2 regions of the Alteromonas sp. 5NW40-0090 genome follow, and region 2 is predicted to be linked to the other one. Evidence: predicted binding sites of a transcription regulator. Region 2 holds the regulator's gene; the other holds the start of a gene.
What was found. The regulator FNR, encoded in region 2, switches genes on or off when oxygen is low (the NO sensors DNR and NnrR bind a similar motif). The targets are predictions, from matches to a motif close to TTGATCTAGATCAA.
Positions count from the first base shown of each region.

Region 1: AC27KT_RS02080 (OmpW family outer membrane protein) is a predicted target of FNR. The motif match lies at 3,014-3,027, and genes of this name have one in related genera.

Region 1 is NZ_BAAJLT010000002.1:1,009-8,289, forward strand. Features, by position in the region: gene AC27KT_RS02065 (gamma carbonic anhydrase family protein) at 296-838, shown strand; gene aroE (shikimate dehydrogenase) at 835-1,674, opposite strand; gene AC27KT_RS02075 (group II truncated hemoglobin) at 1,673-2,104, shown strand; gene AC27KT_RS02080 (OmpW family outer membrane protein) at 2,220-2,900, opposite strand; gene hemF (oxygen-dependent coproporphyrinogen oxidase) at 3,134-4,066, opposite strand; gene tsaC (L-threonylcarbamoyladenylate synthase type 1 TsaC) at 4,063-4,668, opposite strand; gene AC27KT_RS02095 (DNA topoisomerase family protein) at 4,702-5,244, opposite strand; gene AC27KT_RS02100 (DUF494 family protein) at 5,330-5,806, opposite strand; gene dprA (DNA-processing protein DprA) at 5,808-6,917, opposite strand; gene AC27KT_RS02110 (LysM peptidoglycan-binding domain-containing protein) at 6,956-7,281, opposite strand, start outside.
Region 2 is NZ_BAAJLT010000005.1:306,535-316,421, reverse strand. Features, by position in the region: gene AC27KT_RS08540 (DUF2987 domain-containing protein) at 1-184, shown strand, start outside; gene AC27KT_RS08535 (patatin-like phospholipase family protein) at 205-1,230, opposite strand; gene ttcA (tRNA 2-thiocytidine(32) synthetase TtcA) at 1,231-2,184, opposite strand; gene uspE (universal stress protein UspE) at 2,333-3,256, opposite strand; gene fnr (fumarate/nitrate reduction transcriptional regulator Fnr) at 3,502-4,239, opposite strand; gene AC27KT_RS08515 (sulfite exporter TauE/SafE family protein) at 4,285-4,944, opposite strand; gene ccoS (cbb3-type cytochrome oxidase assembly protein CcoS) at 4,931-5,161, opposite strand; gene AC27KT_RS08505 (heavy metal translocating P-type ATPase) at 5,163-7,631, opposite strand; gene AC27KT_RS08500 (FixH family protein) at 7,631-8,110, opposite strand; gene ccoP (cytochrome-c oxidase, cbb3-type subunit III) at 8,335-9,288, opposite strand; gene AC27KT_RS08490 (cbb3-type cytochrome oxidase subunit 3) at 9,305-9,466, opposite strand; gene ccoO (cytochrome-c oxidase, cbb3-type subunit II) at 9,468-9,887, opposite strand, start outside.

The DNA.
Region 1 (7,281 bases), on a different contig from region 2:
TAGCTCTAATGGCCTCTTGTAGTGGTCTATAAATAGGATAGGCATAGGGAAGGGCAGTGAAAAATACATAGCGCTTGGGCATTACAATGTCTCGATAAATTCTATTAGCAAACTACATTATCATTTTTCTCCTTGTGATTTACTACCCTCCTCTTCGCGTGTTGCAACGTACGGATAGTTACCTGTTGCTTAAAGCATGACGGGTAGGCTCAGTACACCCTACTAGTACCAACTCACCGGCATTGCTGTTAGAGTTTGTGTAATTCACTTTCTGCGCAATTCATATGAGTGTGTAATGCATAAATCGATTGATAGTTTTAAAGGTGTTTCTCCTACATTAGGAAAGAATGTCTATGTTGATGGCTCGGCAAGAATCGTCGGTGATGTAGTTTTAGAAGATGACGCGAGCATTTGGCCGCTGGTCGCTGCTCGTGGCGACGTTAACAAAATTCGTATTGGCGCCCGTTCTAATATTCAAGATGGCAGTGTTTTACACGTTACCCGTAAATCTGAGAAAAACCCCGACGGCTTCCCACTTATTATTGGTGAGGACGTCACCGTTGGGCATAAGTGTATGTTGCACGGCTGCCAGTTGGGTAATCGAATTCTCGTTGGCATGGGCGCTATTGTAATGGATGGTGTTGTTGTTGAAGACGATGTGTTTATTGGTGCAGGTACATTAGTACCGCCGAACAAAAGATTAGAAAGCGGATTTCTTTACGTTGGGAACCCCATGCAAAAGAAAAGACCGCTCAACGACGCTGAAATGGCATTCCTGAAACAGTCTGCCGTTAACTATGTTGTATTGAAAGATGAGTACCTTGAAGAAGCGAACTAGTTTCGCTTCTCACCTTGCTCAACGATAGCCCTGACACGTTTTACAATATCTGAAGTATCGGGGCGCTTTTGTGTCCATATGTAGAATGCTTCAGCCGCTTGCTCAACCAGCATCCCTAATCCATCGATTTGTGTCTTAACACCAAGTTCGGCCGCATCTCTCATAAAGCGCGTGGGTGAGTTTTTATAAACCATGTCGTACACCACTTCACAATTTTGTAAAACACCATCATTTAAACGGCACGGCAATTCATTGCTTAAACTGGCGGCTGTTGAATTAATAATAATATGAGGCGCAACATCTGCGATATCTTCAAGCGCGACCACCTGCACTTTAGCGTTAGAGGCAGCATTTACTACTTCCTCAGCTTTTGCTTTGGTTCTATTTGCAATGGTTAAAGAAGCGGCCCCTGCTTTTATTAACGGGGAAATGACGCCGCGAGCTGCGCCGCCGGCACCAATAAGCAACACGCGCTTACCCTTAATTTCCACTCCACTATTAAGTAAATCATTTACCAGGCCCACACCATCTGTGTTGTACCCAAGCACTTCATCATTGCCACTATTCATTAGTGTATTAACAGCTTGTGCATCTTTAGCCGCTTGGTCATCTACCTTTGCCAGGTTGAATGCATCTAGCTTAAAAGGCATGGTGACATTGCAGCCTACAGCACCTTTCTGCGCTAAAAACGCTTTGGCAGCTTCAATAAAACCATCTTCAGGCGCAAGTATCTTTTCATAAGAAATCTTTTCTCCCACTTGTTCAGCAAACATTTGATGGATAGTTGGTGATAAACTCTGTGCAATAGGATTTCCGAATACAGCGAATTTTTTCATGGGAATACGAGACTTATTTAATATAAAGAAGAAAAGCGATAATCGTGCTTCGCAGAGTACACCATATGAACGTATAGGTGGAGAGGAGAAAGTACGGGAATTAGCAAATACGTTTTACGACATTATGGAGACCGACCCACTTGCGAGTGAACTACTTGCTATTCATCCTCAGCCATTAGACAGAATTCGCCATGTATTCTTTTTGTATTTAAGCTTGTGGCTTGGTGGTCCTGATGATTATCAGCAGCAGTTTGGTCACCCGCGTCTGCGTGCACGCCACCTACCTTATACCGTAACACCGGAGTTAAAAGCGCAGTGGATGTATTGCATGCGAAAAGCCATGTTTAAAACGGTTGAAGATATCGCCTTAGCTCAACAATTGATAGACGCACTTGATCAACTCGCCAATCACATGGTGAATACAAAATAAAAAAGCGCGTTGAAAGGATTAACCTTTTAACGCGCAAGTCCCCTGTTACTGTCTACGCTCTTGTTGACGTATAAAGTAGTGCAATTATGAAAGCTTCAATTGTTAGGTTTAGGCCTTAGAAGGTGTAACCTACCGATATCGTGTATACCCAAGGGTCTATTTCAATATCACTCACCTTTCCAGCAGCATCACCCACTTTAAAGGTTGCTTCGGTATCTATATCAATAAATCGAACCGATGCATTAACATGCCATTTGGTATCAATTTGGTAATCCATTCCCACCTGTGCTGACAAGCCAAATGAATTATCAAGCGAAAGGTCGCTTAAGCCAGCTGTTTCATTCGCACCTGTAAACTCTTCATCAAAGATAAAGGTATAGTTGACACCTGCACCAATGTACGGCTGAAACGCAGAGCTGGCATCATTAAAATAGTAGTTTGCGGTAAGCGTAGGAGGAAGATGCGTGACTTCACCAAGCTGATTACCCGTCCCTAACGGATCAGCAACAGAAAAATTAACGTCGTGCTTAAAGGGCGTTGCGGCAAGCAGCTCGATATTAATATTGTCAGTAATAAAGTACGCTACATTAAGACCTAGTTGAGTATCGTTACCGATATTAAGGGCCACGCCAAGATCAGTTCCACCCGCGACGATGTTAGAAGTCGATTCGTCAGGAGCAACGGTAGTAAGACCGCCACGAACAATCCAGTCGCCCTGCTGGTGAGCGCTAGCTAAAGGTGAGAGTGCAGCAAGTGTAAGGCAAAGTGCAGATGCAGATAAAAAGTGTTTGCGCATGATGTGTCTCTTTTGTGTTTAACTAAGATGGCGCTACTTTACGCCTGTGGTTAAGAGAAACATTGATCCAGCGCAAGTTTGGTAACTCACTGAAACACAGTTGATATTCCACCTTGATGTAGATCAAAAAAACGCCGCATTAACGTTAATACGGCGTTTTTTAGTCATTAAAGATGAAAGCTGCTATCGGCGATCCGCTTAAGGATTTAAGCGCTGCCTTATTTAACAATTGATTACCAATCAGTAGGTTTTAACCAGTCTGTCAGCTTGGCCTCGGCGCTACCTGGTGCAGGCGTGTAACAATACTCCCAACGCGCTAGCGGCGGCATTGACATTAAGATAGATTCGGTGCGCCCGCCGGTTTGCAGTCCAAATAAAGTGCCCCGGTCGAATACAAGGTTAAATTCAACGTAGCGGCCCCGGCGATAAAGTTGGAAATCACGCTCTCTTTCACCGAAATCGGTTAGCTTACGACGTTCAACAATAGGAACGTAAGCATCGATGAAACCATTACCAACAGCCTGCATAAACGCAAATGACTGTTCAAAGCCCCATTCATTCAGGTCATCGAAGAATAAACCACCCACTCCGCGTGTTTCATTGCGGTGTTTTAGATAAAAGTAATCGTCGCACCACTTTTTATATTTAGGGTAGACATCATCGCCAAATGGCTTACATAATTTTTTAGCCGTATTATGCCAATGCGACACGTCATCTTTAAACGGATAAAATGGCGTTAAGTCGAAACCGCCGCCAAACCACCAGATAGGAGCTTCGCCCTCTTTTTCTGCAATAAAAAAGCGAACATTGGCATGTGACGTTGGGATATACGGGTTATGTGGATGAATAACGAGTGATACACCCATTGCTTGAAAGTTTCTTCCCGCAAGCTCAGGGCGATTAGCCGTTGCTGAAGCAGGCATTTGACTGCCAAAAACATGAGAAAAGTTAACCCCGCCTTGTTCAATCACCGCACCATTTTTTAGTACTCGAGAACGGCCACCGCCGCCCTCTTCACGCTGCCAGCTGTCTTCAACAAAATGACCTTTTCCATCGGCAAGTTCAAGGGTTTGGCAAATGGTGTCTTGCAGCCCAAGCAAATAGCGTTTTACTTGCTCTATTACTTCAGCGGCGTTTTTACCGTCCAGTAATCCTGCTGATGTCATGCTCTTATCACCTCTGCTGTGTCACCATCGCGAATGGTACTGGGTTTAGTTGCACCGCCTACTTCCCCTTCTACATAGAAAACGGAATCAGCGAATACGGCTTTTGCTTCTTCAGTGGTGGTGGCTGGCGGTTGGCCGGTCAGGTTAGCGCTTGTAGAAACCAACGGCTTACCTAACTTGTTGCACAATTCCACTACTACAGGGTGATTAGTTACGCGCACCGCTATTTTACTATGCTTGCCGGTTAACCAAACTGGCGCAGATGACGACTTAGGTAATAGCCAGGTATTAGGGCCTGGCCAGCTCGAAAAAATATCGGTGCGTCTGTCAGGGCGAATGGCGTTATCGTTAACATAAGGCAGTAGCTGACTGTAGTTTGCAGCAATCAAGATCACGCCCTTTTCTACCGGCCGCTGTTTTATCTCTAACAGCGCATTTACTGCGGCTTCATTGTCGGGGTCACATCCGATGCCCATTACCGCTTCGGTTGGATAAACGATTAAACTGCCAGCTTGGAATGCGGCAACAACAGGGTCTACTTCAGGTGAGTTAGCCTCAACGGGGGTAAACGTGTTTACGTTCCCATTTTGGATATCAGACATGGTTTTGATCTCTACGTATAGTTCTTTATGTAATTACTTTTTATAGCCGCAAGCCGGCTGAGGGCACTGTAACTGCCCTTTTTTATCTATTAATACTCCCCAACCGCAGTCTGGGCAGCTTTCATTTACCGGCGTGAAATTTAGCACATATCGACATTGTGGATAATGGTTGCACGCAAAAAACTGTTTGCCGTATTTGTTAGTACGCGAGATTAGGTGTCCTTTCTTACACTTTGGACAATCCACCAAAGTGTCTTCTTTTTCTTTAATGGGCTCTATGTGATGGCATGAAGGAAAATTAGTACAGCCGATAAACATGCCAAACCGCCCCTTCTTTATGGCTAAGTCGGATGCGCACTCAGGGCAGGCTACACCGTCCAAGGTTTTCAGTATGGTGGTTTGTTTGTCGTGAAGTGGCTTACTAAAGCTACATTCCGGATAGCCCGTACACCCGATAAAAGGGCCAGATTTACTATTCTTTATATGAAGAGGTTTACCGCACTCGGGGCAATCTCCGAAATTATCATCAAGAGCATGCTCGTGTGCTGAAAAGAGTGAATGGTCTATTTTAGACATGTATTGGACGTTAAGGCCTTAAATGCGCTGTAATTTTACAGCGCATTTTTAAGTAAAGATTCAAATACCAGTGACTACAACTGCATTAATGCAGAACACCATCTGGCTCTTCGAACAAAAGATCTTCCATTTGTGCGTAGGCTTTCTCTTTGCCTGGTACGTTGAATAGTACCATTAGCACAACCCATTTCAGGTCTTCTAAACAAAATTCATTGGAGTCAATTTCCATAACACGATCTATAACCATTTCGCGTGTGGAGGCATCCAACACATTGACCTGCTCTAAGAACATAAGAAAACCACGACATTCCACATCTAAACGCATTTGTTCTTCATGCGTGTAAATACGGCTTAAGCTAGTGCTAATGCCTTTACAAAAGTACGGTTTGATGTCCGTCTCTTGCAGTGCCGCTAACTTTTCTAACCATGCGAGGGCTTTATAAATCTCATCGTGATGAAATCCTGCGCGCACAAGCTCTTCCGTTAACTCGTCTTGGTCAACACGAATTTCCGTTTCACTGTGAATGAAGTTTTCAAACAGATACATGAGGATATCGAACATATTATTTTCCCCTCAATTTAACGTAACCACCAGGGACAGCGGCCACTAAACCACGCAACTCATATTCTAATAATGATGCCATTGCTTGCGATACAGATAAGGCATTGCGCTGGGCTATGACATCAATAGCGGTGATGTCATAATCCACACTAGCTAATAATTTATCGGTTGCCAAGCTATTCGCTGTACTTTTTTCGTTTTGCTCGTCAACATTCAAGCCTAGTTGTTCAGGCTGAACGCCAACTTCATCTAGAATATCGCTTATATTCGTTACTAATTTCGCGCCCTGTTGGATTAACCAGTGACAACCTTCAGCGTAAGCATTAGCGATATTGCCTGGCACAGCGAATACTTCTCGCCCCATATCTGCGGCCAAATTCGCAGTTATCAAGGTGCCACTCTTAATTTTTGCCTCTACCACTAAGGTTCCAAGCGATAACGCTGCGATAATTCGATTTCGCCTGGGAAAATGCCAAGGCTTAGGCCCCTGACCTGGAAAAAACTCTGTGACGGTGACACCTCCGTCATTATTAATAGCTTCATAGAGCTTACTATTTTTAGCTGGATATACCTTTTCAGGTCCCGTACCCATTACTGCAATGGTTCCAGTACTACCAGACAGCGCGCCTTGGTGTGCAGCACTATCAATGCCCATAGCGAGCCCGCTAGTCACCACAATGCCGTTTTCTGACAACCCAAACGCAATGTCGCTTGCTATACGCCTCCCCTGAAAGCTAGATCTTCTACTACCTACAATTGCTATTTGTGGACTTTGCAATAAAGCACAATCTCCTGTTGCCAATATTACAAGAGGTGGACTGTCTAACTGCTTGAGCGATTGAGGATAGTATGAAGACGAATAAGTAATAATATGTCTATTGTTACTCCCCTGTTTCCACGTAAAAGCTGCATCAACTAAAGGTTTTGATATTTGACATGTAAGCTGTTTTACAGTGTCGGGAAGTGATGATGTGTTACCGGCTAACTCAGCGGGAGATAGTTGATAATGTTTGATTGCCTGTAACCAGGTTTTAGGAGAAACACGTTGCGCAGAGGCCAGTGCTAACCATGCAGAGAGGTCGCCGTCTATATGAGAAGTTTGCTTGTTCATTGTCGCTCCTTTTAGAGCGACAATAAAACGTTAAGCATTTAAGGCTTAGCGACAATGAAACCGCGCTTAATCCCTCTGTTCGCTCGCGTTATTAATCCGTAACTTGCCGCATCAAATGTTTTAAACACAATCACTTCGCCTACTTTAAGCGCAGGCTGCGCTACTGTATCGATAAACCACTCACCACCACTTTTAGCACCGGGCTCATCAATATAGCGTGGGCTATCTTCATCAATAATTGCTGGACCTTGCGCGTACACGCCCAATACTGTGCCTGGCGCCACATCCATAGAGCCTAAATCAAGAATGACAACGTCGTACTTGCCGAGTAAATCATGGTCGTGCAAGTCACCCACCACAGCCC
Region 2 (9,887 bases):
CATGATGCCTTCGGTAAAGGGCTTGATGATTCAATTTGATGACAAGAATTTAGATTTCATTACACCACAAGGTGTGCAAATCAATAATGGCGTGTTGCATCTAAAACAAGATTGGATCAACGACGCAAAAGGCTTAACGTTACCTCAAGAGCCGCTGCGCGTAACTGCTATGGCTTCGAGTTAATCGGCTGCTAAAATTAGGTATCAGGTTAGTAACTGATACCTAATTTGCTCTGCTACACGGGCGATGGTCTCTTCACCCTTGGCGCATAGCTCTTCAGCACGATGAAATTCCATAATACCCACATCGGTAAGTTGAGGTTCAATAAGAATGTCTGGTGGATCGCCTGCTAAACGAGAGCGGGTAACGCGAGCTTGAAGTATTTCAAGTGAACTACTCATTACGCTCATAATTCCCGGCGGGTTGCGCTTATTCACCTTTGCGGGCACTTCGGTAAACTCTTCTTCCACTTTTTCAATAACTTCAGAAGCAATGCTTTCTTCGGCATTCACATCTTCAGAAGCATTGACTTTAAGCTGCTCTTCACTTTCTTCTGACGCTTTGTCTTCTTTACTATCAGGCGAAAACCATTGGCGTAGTACGTTTTGGCTTTTAGTAAAAAAGTCCTCAGTTTTGCGCTGGTTTTCTTCATGATCTTGTCTCAACTTTTCAAGACGAAGTGGTCGAAAATCGGCGTTAAGGTTAACCGCGATTACAAAATCGGCCCCTAATTGGCGACACAAGTTCACCGGTACAGGGTTTACAACGGCACCGTCTACCAACCAACGATCACCGTGTGCTACGGGCGCAAAGAGTGCGGGAATAGCACATGATGCTTGAATGGTGTCGCCAATAGGGCCTGAATTAAATACAACTTCACGTCCGGTATAAAGGTCAGTTGCCACTGTTGCAAAGGGTTTCAGCATTTCTTCATAAGAGGAAACACAAAACTCGCTGGCAAGCTTATCGAAAACTTTCTGTCCGCTTGCGATGCCCCCACGTCTAAGGCCTACACCCATAAGAGCCAATACCTGCCAATCGCTTAGCGAACAGGCCCATTCTTTTAAACCTTCTAGCTTACCACTTGCGTAGGCAGCACCAACATAGGCACCAATAGAGCATCCCGCTACAACGTCAATTTTTACGCCGAGTTTTTCTAAAGCTTCAATGATACCTATGTGCGTCCAGCCCCTTGCGGCTCCGGCACCTAGCGCAAGTCCAATTTTCATTTACTTCGGTTCCATAATGTTTATTACTTCAATAGTATTATCTTCATCACTGAAGTCCGTACTATTTTCTGTAGTGAAAGCAGGTTCATCAAACCCGATATCACCGTCTTCTACCGGGCCTTCTTGTGTAGCTATAGCTTTAAAATCATAAAGGTTGCTGTCGATTAAGTGTGAAGGCGCTACGTTTTGAAGCGCACGGAACATTGACTCTATACGACCTGGGAAGCGACGGTTCCAGTCTTGAAGCATAGCCTTTATGTTTTGGCGCTGTAGGTTTTCTTGTGAGCCACAAAGGTTACACGGAATAATCGGAAATTCAGCGGCCTGAGAATATTTCTCGATGTCTTTTTCTGTGCAGTACGCCAATGGACGAATAACGATGTGTTCACCGTTGTCGCTGACTAGCTTTGGCGGCATAGACTTAAGCTTGCCACCATGAAACATATTGAGGAAAAACGTTTCTAGCATGTCGTCGCGGTGATGACCTAATGCAATTTTAGTCGCACCTAACTCTTTTGCTGTGCGATACAGAATACCCCGGCGCAAGCGAGAACAAAGCGAGCAGGTAGTTTTTCCCTCTGGAATTTTGTCTTTAACGATAGAGTAGGTGTCTTCTTCTACAATCTTGTAGTCAACGCCTATGCTTTCTAAATATTCAGGCAAAATATGTTCAGGGAAACCAGGCTGTTTTTGATCAAGATTAACCGCAACGATATCAAAGTGAATAGGCGCAATCTTCTTTAAAAACAATAGAATATCAAGCATGGTGTAGCTGTCTTTACCGCCAGATAAACACACCATAACTTTGTCGTTGTTTTCAATCATACCGAAATCGCCAATAGCTTTACCTACGTTGCGGCGAAGTCGCTTCTGAAGTTTGTTGAAGTTGTACTTTTGCTTACTTTGCGCAGCGTTTAATGGCGACGCGTCAGCACTGTTTGTGCCTAAACTCATAATTAACTAGCTTGGTTTGTGATAAAGCCGCCATTATACATTAAAGCGGCTTTTCGAGACCATGCTTGTGAAGTTAAATTTGTTGGTGACATACCGTGTTGGCCGCTAAGTAACGGCAAACACGGGCTATGTAGTACCGATGAAAAGACTACACCGACAACGGCGACACAAATCCATCTGGCTTAATAGCAAGCACATCGCAATTGAGTTCGTCGATCACGTGTTCTGCAGTGTTACCAATTAGGGCCGCTGAAATGCCCACACGGCCAACGGTACCAATAACAACCAGCTCTGCATCCAGTGTTTTTGCCACTTGCGGGATGACCTTTTCCGGAAGGCCTTCTCTTACTACACATTTGTTTTCAGGAATACCGTACTTTAACGCGTGACTACGCATTTCCTTTAAATGATGATTTTTTACCGCGTCGTGATAGGTATCGGGGTCGAACTCGGGTACTTCTATGGCGATATTAAGTGGTGTAGAAGGGTAACTGTTGACCAAGTTTACGCTACCTTTCAATAAAGAGGCGTAGTCGTTAGCAATGAGGGTGAGCTTATCGTTAAGTGCGGCATGCTCATTGTCTTCACTGCCTACGTTTACTGCCGCAATAATCTCTCCTCCTTCTGGCCAGTCGTGCTCTTTAACAAGCAATACTGGGCGAGGGCATTTACGCATTAAATGCCAATCTGTGGGGGTGAAAATAACAGAAGCAAGATCGTCGTGCTTTTTGGTTGCTTTTACCACTAAATCTATCTGATTGTTTAGGGTGTAGTAAATAATCGACTCATACGCGCGATTATTCCATTCTACAACGATATCAGTTTCAGTGAATCCTTGCTCTCTTAAGTGGGTAGCAAGCCATTTTGCATGCTCCTTTGTGACTGCATCGCGCATTGACTCGCGCTCATCCGGGCTAAGCATGGTCGTCATATCGTAAGATAAGTCGTATACCACCATCATGGCGGTAACTGAAGCACCTGTTTTTGAAGCGAGTTCATAAGCACGGCTTAGTGCAGGTTGGTTATCGCGCTCGGCATCTACCACGGCCAGAATTCGTTTACACTCAATCATAACGTCCCCCTAACTACAAAACTTAGTAGCGGCTGTCGAAATCGAAGCTTTCTAATACTAACTATAAACGACATTGGGAAAAACGTAAGTTGTTTTAGATCAAGAATTTTACGACGCGACCATGAGTGAACTTAACGATGTAAATATGGAGCAACCGGCGTGGTGCTGAAACATTAGATAGGTGGCTAACACAGGTCACAAAAAAGCGCGCTTAGTGTGCGCCTTAATTTACACTTAAAAAAGGACTAACCGCAGACAACGCTTGGGCCGTTAAGCGCCGCAAGTTTGGTGTTTAGTCTATCGAAATCTAAAATAGTAATAAGCTTTCCGTCCACCTTTATAATGTTGTCTTTTTGGAAACGGCTTAACAAACGGCTAATAGTTTCGATGGTTAGTCCTAAATAATTTCCTATCTCGTTGCGCGTCATGGTGAGATGGAATTCTCTATGGGAGAAGCCTCGCTCTTCAAAGCGCTGAGAAAGATGTGATATAAAATACAATAAACGCTCTTCTGCGGTTCGCTTGTTTAAAAGCATGATCATGTCGTGATCTTGTTTTATTTCAGCGCTCATGAAGCTCATGATCTGGTGGCGCAGCTTTGGAAATTGCACTGACATTTCGTCGAGGGTCTCGTAGGGAAGCTCACACACCATGGCAGTTTCTAACGCAGAGGTATAGCTTTGGTGTTTGTTCTCTCTTAATGCATCGAAACCGATAATGTCACCAGGAAAGTGGAAGCCGGTAATCTGTTCTTCACCTTCGGTATTAGTCACAAATGATTTAAATGAACCGGTTCTCACTGCAAATAGAGAACGGAATTTATCACCAGTTTGAATCAGCGTGTCACCTTTATGAAGCGGCTTCTTGCGTTCAATAATATCGTCAAGAGATTCGATTTCTGTTTTGTTTAACGCCACCGGTAAACAAAGGTGACTGAAACTACAGTTTTGACAGTGAATAGAAAATTGGCTTCCTTTGCTCATAATGCACGCTCTCTAAAAGAATACCCGACAATAATACACCCATTTTTAAACGATTGCGCCATGAATAAGATAAGCGGCATATATTGCCATTATTACTGCAATAATTTGTCTAAAATGGTTATGTTGAAAACTTCGAACAATATATTGGCTACCAGCGCTAGCGGCGAGCAAGGTGGGTAATGTACCCAAACCGAAGAAGAACATAATAGCAGCGCCTTCTAGCGCATTACCCGCCGCGAGAGACCAGGTAAGTGTGGAATACACCAAACCGCAAGGAAGCCAACCCCAAATAAAACCATAAGGCAACGCACTTAAAGGGGTCTTAAATGGCAAAAAGCGTTTTGAAAGCGGCTGCACTTTGGAAAATAGGCCTTTACCCGCATTTTCCAGTACCGTTAAGCCAGTCCACCACTTACCCAAATAACACGCCAGTAGAAGCAACATGATTCCGCTAAGTAGGGAAAGGGCATAGTTGGCAAGAGGTATATAATCTGCTGCAATTTTTCCAAGTGCCCCGGTTATTGCTCCGGCGATGGTGTAGCTCACTATACGTCCCATGTTATAGGCAAGGGTATAGGGTAGTGCTGAAGCGCCTTTAGGCGATACCATCCTTAGCGCAGCGACAATTCCACTGCACATTCCCACACAGTGAACTCCGCCGGCTAAGCCGATAAGAAAGGCAGAGAAGTAGTTAATCCCTTCCATGTGGCGCTTGGCTTTTGTCTACTTTACTGTCTTGAAGTTGCTTGCGTTGCTCAGCTAGCTTTTTTTCTTCTGGCGGAAGATCATCGTCAAACAGTATGCTATAACCTTGGCGATCTAAATCTTCAAATTGATTGGTTTTCACCGCCCAAAAGAATATCACGATAGCGACGGCAACAATGATGATGGCGATTGGAATTAATACGTAAATAATACTCATGCTATTTGCTCAAAAGTCGCGTTGAGTTTGTGACTACAATGATACTGCTTAACGACATACCAACAACAGCCATCCACGGTGAAAGTAGGCCTGATACGGCGAAAGGTAAGATCAAAACGTTGTAACCTACCGACCAGCCAATATTTTGCCTTATTTTTTGCTTCACTTGATGCGCAGTTCGAATAAGCTCTGGTACAGAAAGCAGCTGATCGCCAAGCAGTATCACGTCGGCGGCAGTTTTAGCCACGTCTGTGGCATTACCCACTGCAATCGCCACATCAGCGCTGGCAAGAACTGGAGCGTCGTTAATACCATCCCCCATCATCATCACTTTCGCGCCAGATTGCTGCATAGCTTGAACGGCTTCGTACTTTTGCTCAGGTGTTAGGCCACCTTTAGCGGTCGAAATTGGCAATGGTGCGGTAAGCGCATTAACGTTTTGCTGTGTATCACCACTTAAAACGGCGAGGGTATGGCTTGCAGCTAATATATCGAGAGTTTCTTGCGTATCTTCTCTTAGTGAATCCTTTACTTCATACGCCGCCATAATACGCCCCTTAACCGTGAGAAACACGTTAGCTGAAGGGAACGCTTCAATGAGTTTTAGCTGAGATTCGTGAACGCTGAATGCTGCAGAACCCATAGAAAACAACGTGTCATTGATCTCACCGCTGATACCACCTCCTGGCGTAACGGTAAAATTAGTCACTTTGTGTACCGTGTTATCGGTAGCGTCAGCACTGTCGCTAGAAGCAGAAATCTCGCTTAGGGCTACACCGTCGCTAAAGGCTATACCGTCGCTAAAGGCTTTGGCAATCGGATGTTCAGAGCGTGACTCCAAAGCGCGGGCAATTGATAGCGCACTATTACTATCCACACCGTCAGCGTACCAGGCATTTGAAATAGTAAATTTGCCTTTTGTGAGCGTGCCGGTTTTGTCTAATGCGATGGTGTCAATGTCAGTAATTTGTTCAAGCGCATCGGCCCGTTTTAGTAAAATACCTTGTCGGTTTAACTTTGCCATAGCACAGGTTAACGCTGATGGCGTAGCCAACCCTAATGCGCAAGGGCAGGTTGCAACCAGCACCGATATGGTGATCCAAAATGCCTCGTCGCTACCCTGATACGCCCAAAAGCAATAGGTCAACGCCGAAATCAGCAATACCGCGGTAACGAAATAGCGAGAAAAATTATCGGCTATCTGCGCTGCTTTAGGTTTACTCGCCATCGCACTTGCTTGCAGTCGTACAATTTGATTTACCAGCGCATTTTTAAGGGTCTGCGTAACCGTAATGGTTAGCGTACCATCTTGACAAACCGTGCCGCCGTAAACCGGGCTACTGTTGGACTTACGCACGGGGTTAAACTCGCCGGTAAGCATAGATTCGTCAACCGCTGCGTTGCCGTCGGTTACCACCCCATCAATGGGGACTGTTTCACCAGGCTTCACTAGCACTACGTCGTCAATTTTTAGCTGCTTAGCCAGACACTCGGTTAGGCTACCATCCGGATTTAGTTTGGTCGCTGATACGGGCACATACTGCATCATATTGGCAGAGATCTGTGCGGCGCGATGACGACTGCGATGTTCTAAGAATCGGCTAAGCAACAGCAGAAAAATAAACATACAAATGGATTCGAAATACACTTCACCTTGCTCTAATACTGTAGAACGAATTCCAGCAATGTAAGTACCGAATATTGCGAGCGTAACGGGTACGTCCATATTAACCGTTTTAGCGCTTAGCGCTTTAGCGGCGCCCACATAAAAGGTGCTGCCTGAATACAGCACAACAGGTGTAGTTAGCGTAAGGGCAACCCAGTAAAAATATTGGCGGGTCTCTAACTCAATGGCGCCAAACCAATCAAAATAAAGCCCAGTCATCAGCATCATTACCTGCATGGTCATAATGCCTGCTAGGCCAAGCTTTTTTAGAAAGGTCTTTTGTTCGCGTTTATAACTGGCTTCGTGTTCGTCGGGGTGAAATGGTGACCCAACATAACCAATGCGTTTTAGCGTAGATAGAATTTGGCTAAGCTTAATTTGAAACGGTGACCAAGTGACTAAAGCGCGGCGCTCTTGTACATTCACCGCGACTTGCTTTATTCCTTCTACTTTCGACAACTGCTTTTCGATAAGCCAGCCACACGCAGCGCACGTAATACCTTCAAGGGTCAATTGAATCTGCTTGTCCTGACCTTCTTCAAACACGAACTCTTCTTGTAGAGAAGGGTCGTCATAGACTTTTAGCTTATCTAGTGTTTCTAAAATACCATCGTCAGATTTTTGCGCCGGTTCGGTTCTAAACTGGTAATAGTCTTCCAGGCCGTTGTTAACGATCGCTTCAGCTACCGCTAAGCAGCCAGGGCAACACATGTCTCGTTGTTGCCCTAAAATGACAGTAGTAAATTTCCCATTGTCTGGACTCGCTATAGGCAAGCCGCAATGGTAACAGTCGTGCTGTGTCATTATGGATTGAATTTCATTTTGCCAGTGTGGGGCAGATAGACCGTGTTTTGAATTTTCCAGCTATCATCAATCGGCGTCAGCGATATGCGCCATTTACCGTCAAGGTTTTCTTCAATAAAGCCGCGATAAATGCCGTTAGCGTCGCGACTCAATAAAACGCTAACATCGCGCTCTTCTAGCGTTACGTGATAGAAACTTAATTTAACCGCGTTACCTTCTTGAGGGATCCCCGAATGAAATTGCAGCGCTATGCTTCCATCTTCAATGGTTAAATCAGTGGTGATATTCATGCGGCGGGCTATTGCTTCTTTGTCCAGACGGGCATTGATTGCTTTTCCTTCCTTGTAGTAATCGTCTACCACCAGGCTATCTTCGGTGCTAATAGCAAGGTTTAACAACACGCCACCCATGATGAGTGTAATGATAGGTACGGCAATTAAAAACCAGGGCCAGAACTCTTTATACCAGGGTCTATTCATCGAAATCTTTCTCGTATTTACTTCACTAGCAACGTCGCTAACAACATATTTATTATTGCTACATCAGTTAATAACAATAAATATAGTGTTGGGGACGCAGGTCCAAGGCGCACAAAATGTGTTCGCTACAGCACTTTCTGTATTGCTGTCTATATCGCTGTATTTTCTCATAAAAAAAGCCCCGTAGTAACGAGGCTTTTTAAGATATTTAATGATTTAAATCATTAATCATTTGAAAGGCTGTAAACATACGCTGCAACAACGTGAATTTTGTCATCACCCAAGGTTTTCTTGAATGAAGGCATTACACCGTTACGACCGTAAGTAAGCGTTTCTGTTACCGCTCTGTGGCTGCCGCCGTATAGCCAGATATTGTCAGTAAGGTTTGGTGCACCAAGTGCTTGGTTACCTTTACCGTCCATACCGTGACAAGCCGCACACGCTGCGAAACGTGCTTTACCTGCTTCTGCAAGCTGAGGGTCCACATCGCGACCGCTTAAGCTAAGTACGTAGTTAACCACTTCTTCGATACCGTCTTCACCCATAGCATCTAGCCATGCTGGCATAGCGGCTTTACGACCAAGCGTAAGAGTTTCAACGATTTTCGCACCTGAACCACCGTACAACCAGTCGTTGTCCGTTAGGTTAGGGAAGCCGCCATTTTGACCACGTGCATCAGAACCGTGACACTGAGAGCAATTTTGTAGGAACAAACGCTGACCTACTTTGTTTGCTTCTGGGTCTTTAGCCAGTTCTTCAACAGGAACTTGTGCATACGCTTCGAAGATCGGATCGAACTTCTCGGCAGCGAAATCTAGTTCACGGTCATATTCCACTAGGTAGCCTTGCTCTTTAGCGTCAATACGCGCCTGAGCTGACTCTTCTAGCGATTGAATATTTTGGTTAGAGCTCTTCCAGCCCAAAATACCTTCATACGCACCTAGGCCAGGATAAAGCGCTAGGTATAAAAAGCCCCAAACGATGGTCATGTAGAACATAATTGTCCACCAGCGAGGAAGTTGGTTGTTCAACTCCTCAATACCATCAAATTCGTGGCCCATTGACTCACCTTCAGCTACGCCGGTCTTGTTAGAAAGGCACCAGCGAAGAAGGAAGTAGCAACCAATGATCAACCCTAGGGTTATCACTGAAATCCAAATTGTCCAAAACATACTCATGAGTTCGAGACTCCTGCTAATCTTCTTTTGATTTTTCTTTTTCTTCGTCTGCAAACACTAGGTTTGCAGCTTCATCGAATTTTTTCTTGTTGCGGCTGCTAAACGCCCACCACACAACACCGATGAAGCTTACAAAGACGATGACAGTAAAAATGCTGCCTACAATTCCCTGGTCCATATTATTTCAAATGTGTGCCAAGAGATTGTAGATAAGCAATAAGGGCCTGCATTTCCGTTTTACCCTGTACTGCCGCTTTCGCACCCGCGATATCTTCGTCGGTATACGGAACGCCAAATCCACGGAATACTTCCATTTTTTCAGCTGTTAACTCGCCATTAAGCGTGTTTTCCGCGAGCCAAGGGAAACCTGGCATGTTCGACTCTGGTACCACGTTACGAGGATTAAGCAGGTGAACTCGGTGCCATTCGTCGCTGTAACGACCACCAACACGTGCTAAGTCAGGACCAGTACGCTTAGAACCCCAAAGGAAAGGGTGCTCCCATACTGATTCGCCAGCAACGCTGTAGTGACCATAACGCTCTGTTTCAGCGCGGAATGGACGGATCATCTGGCTGTGACAACCTACACAACCTTCACG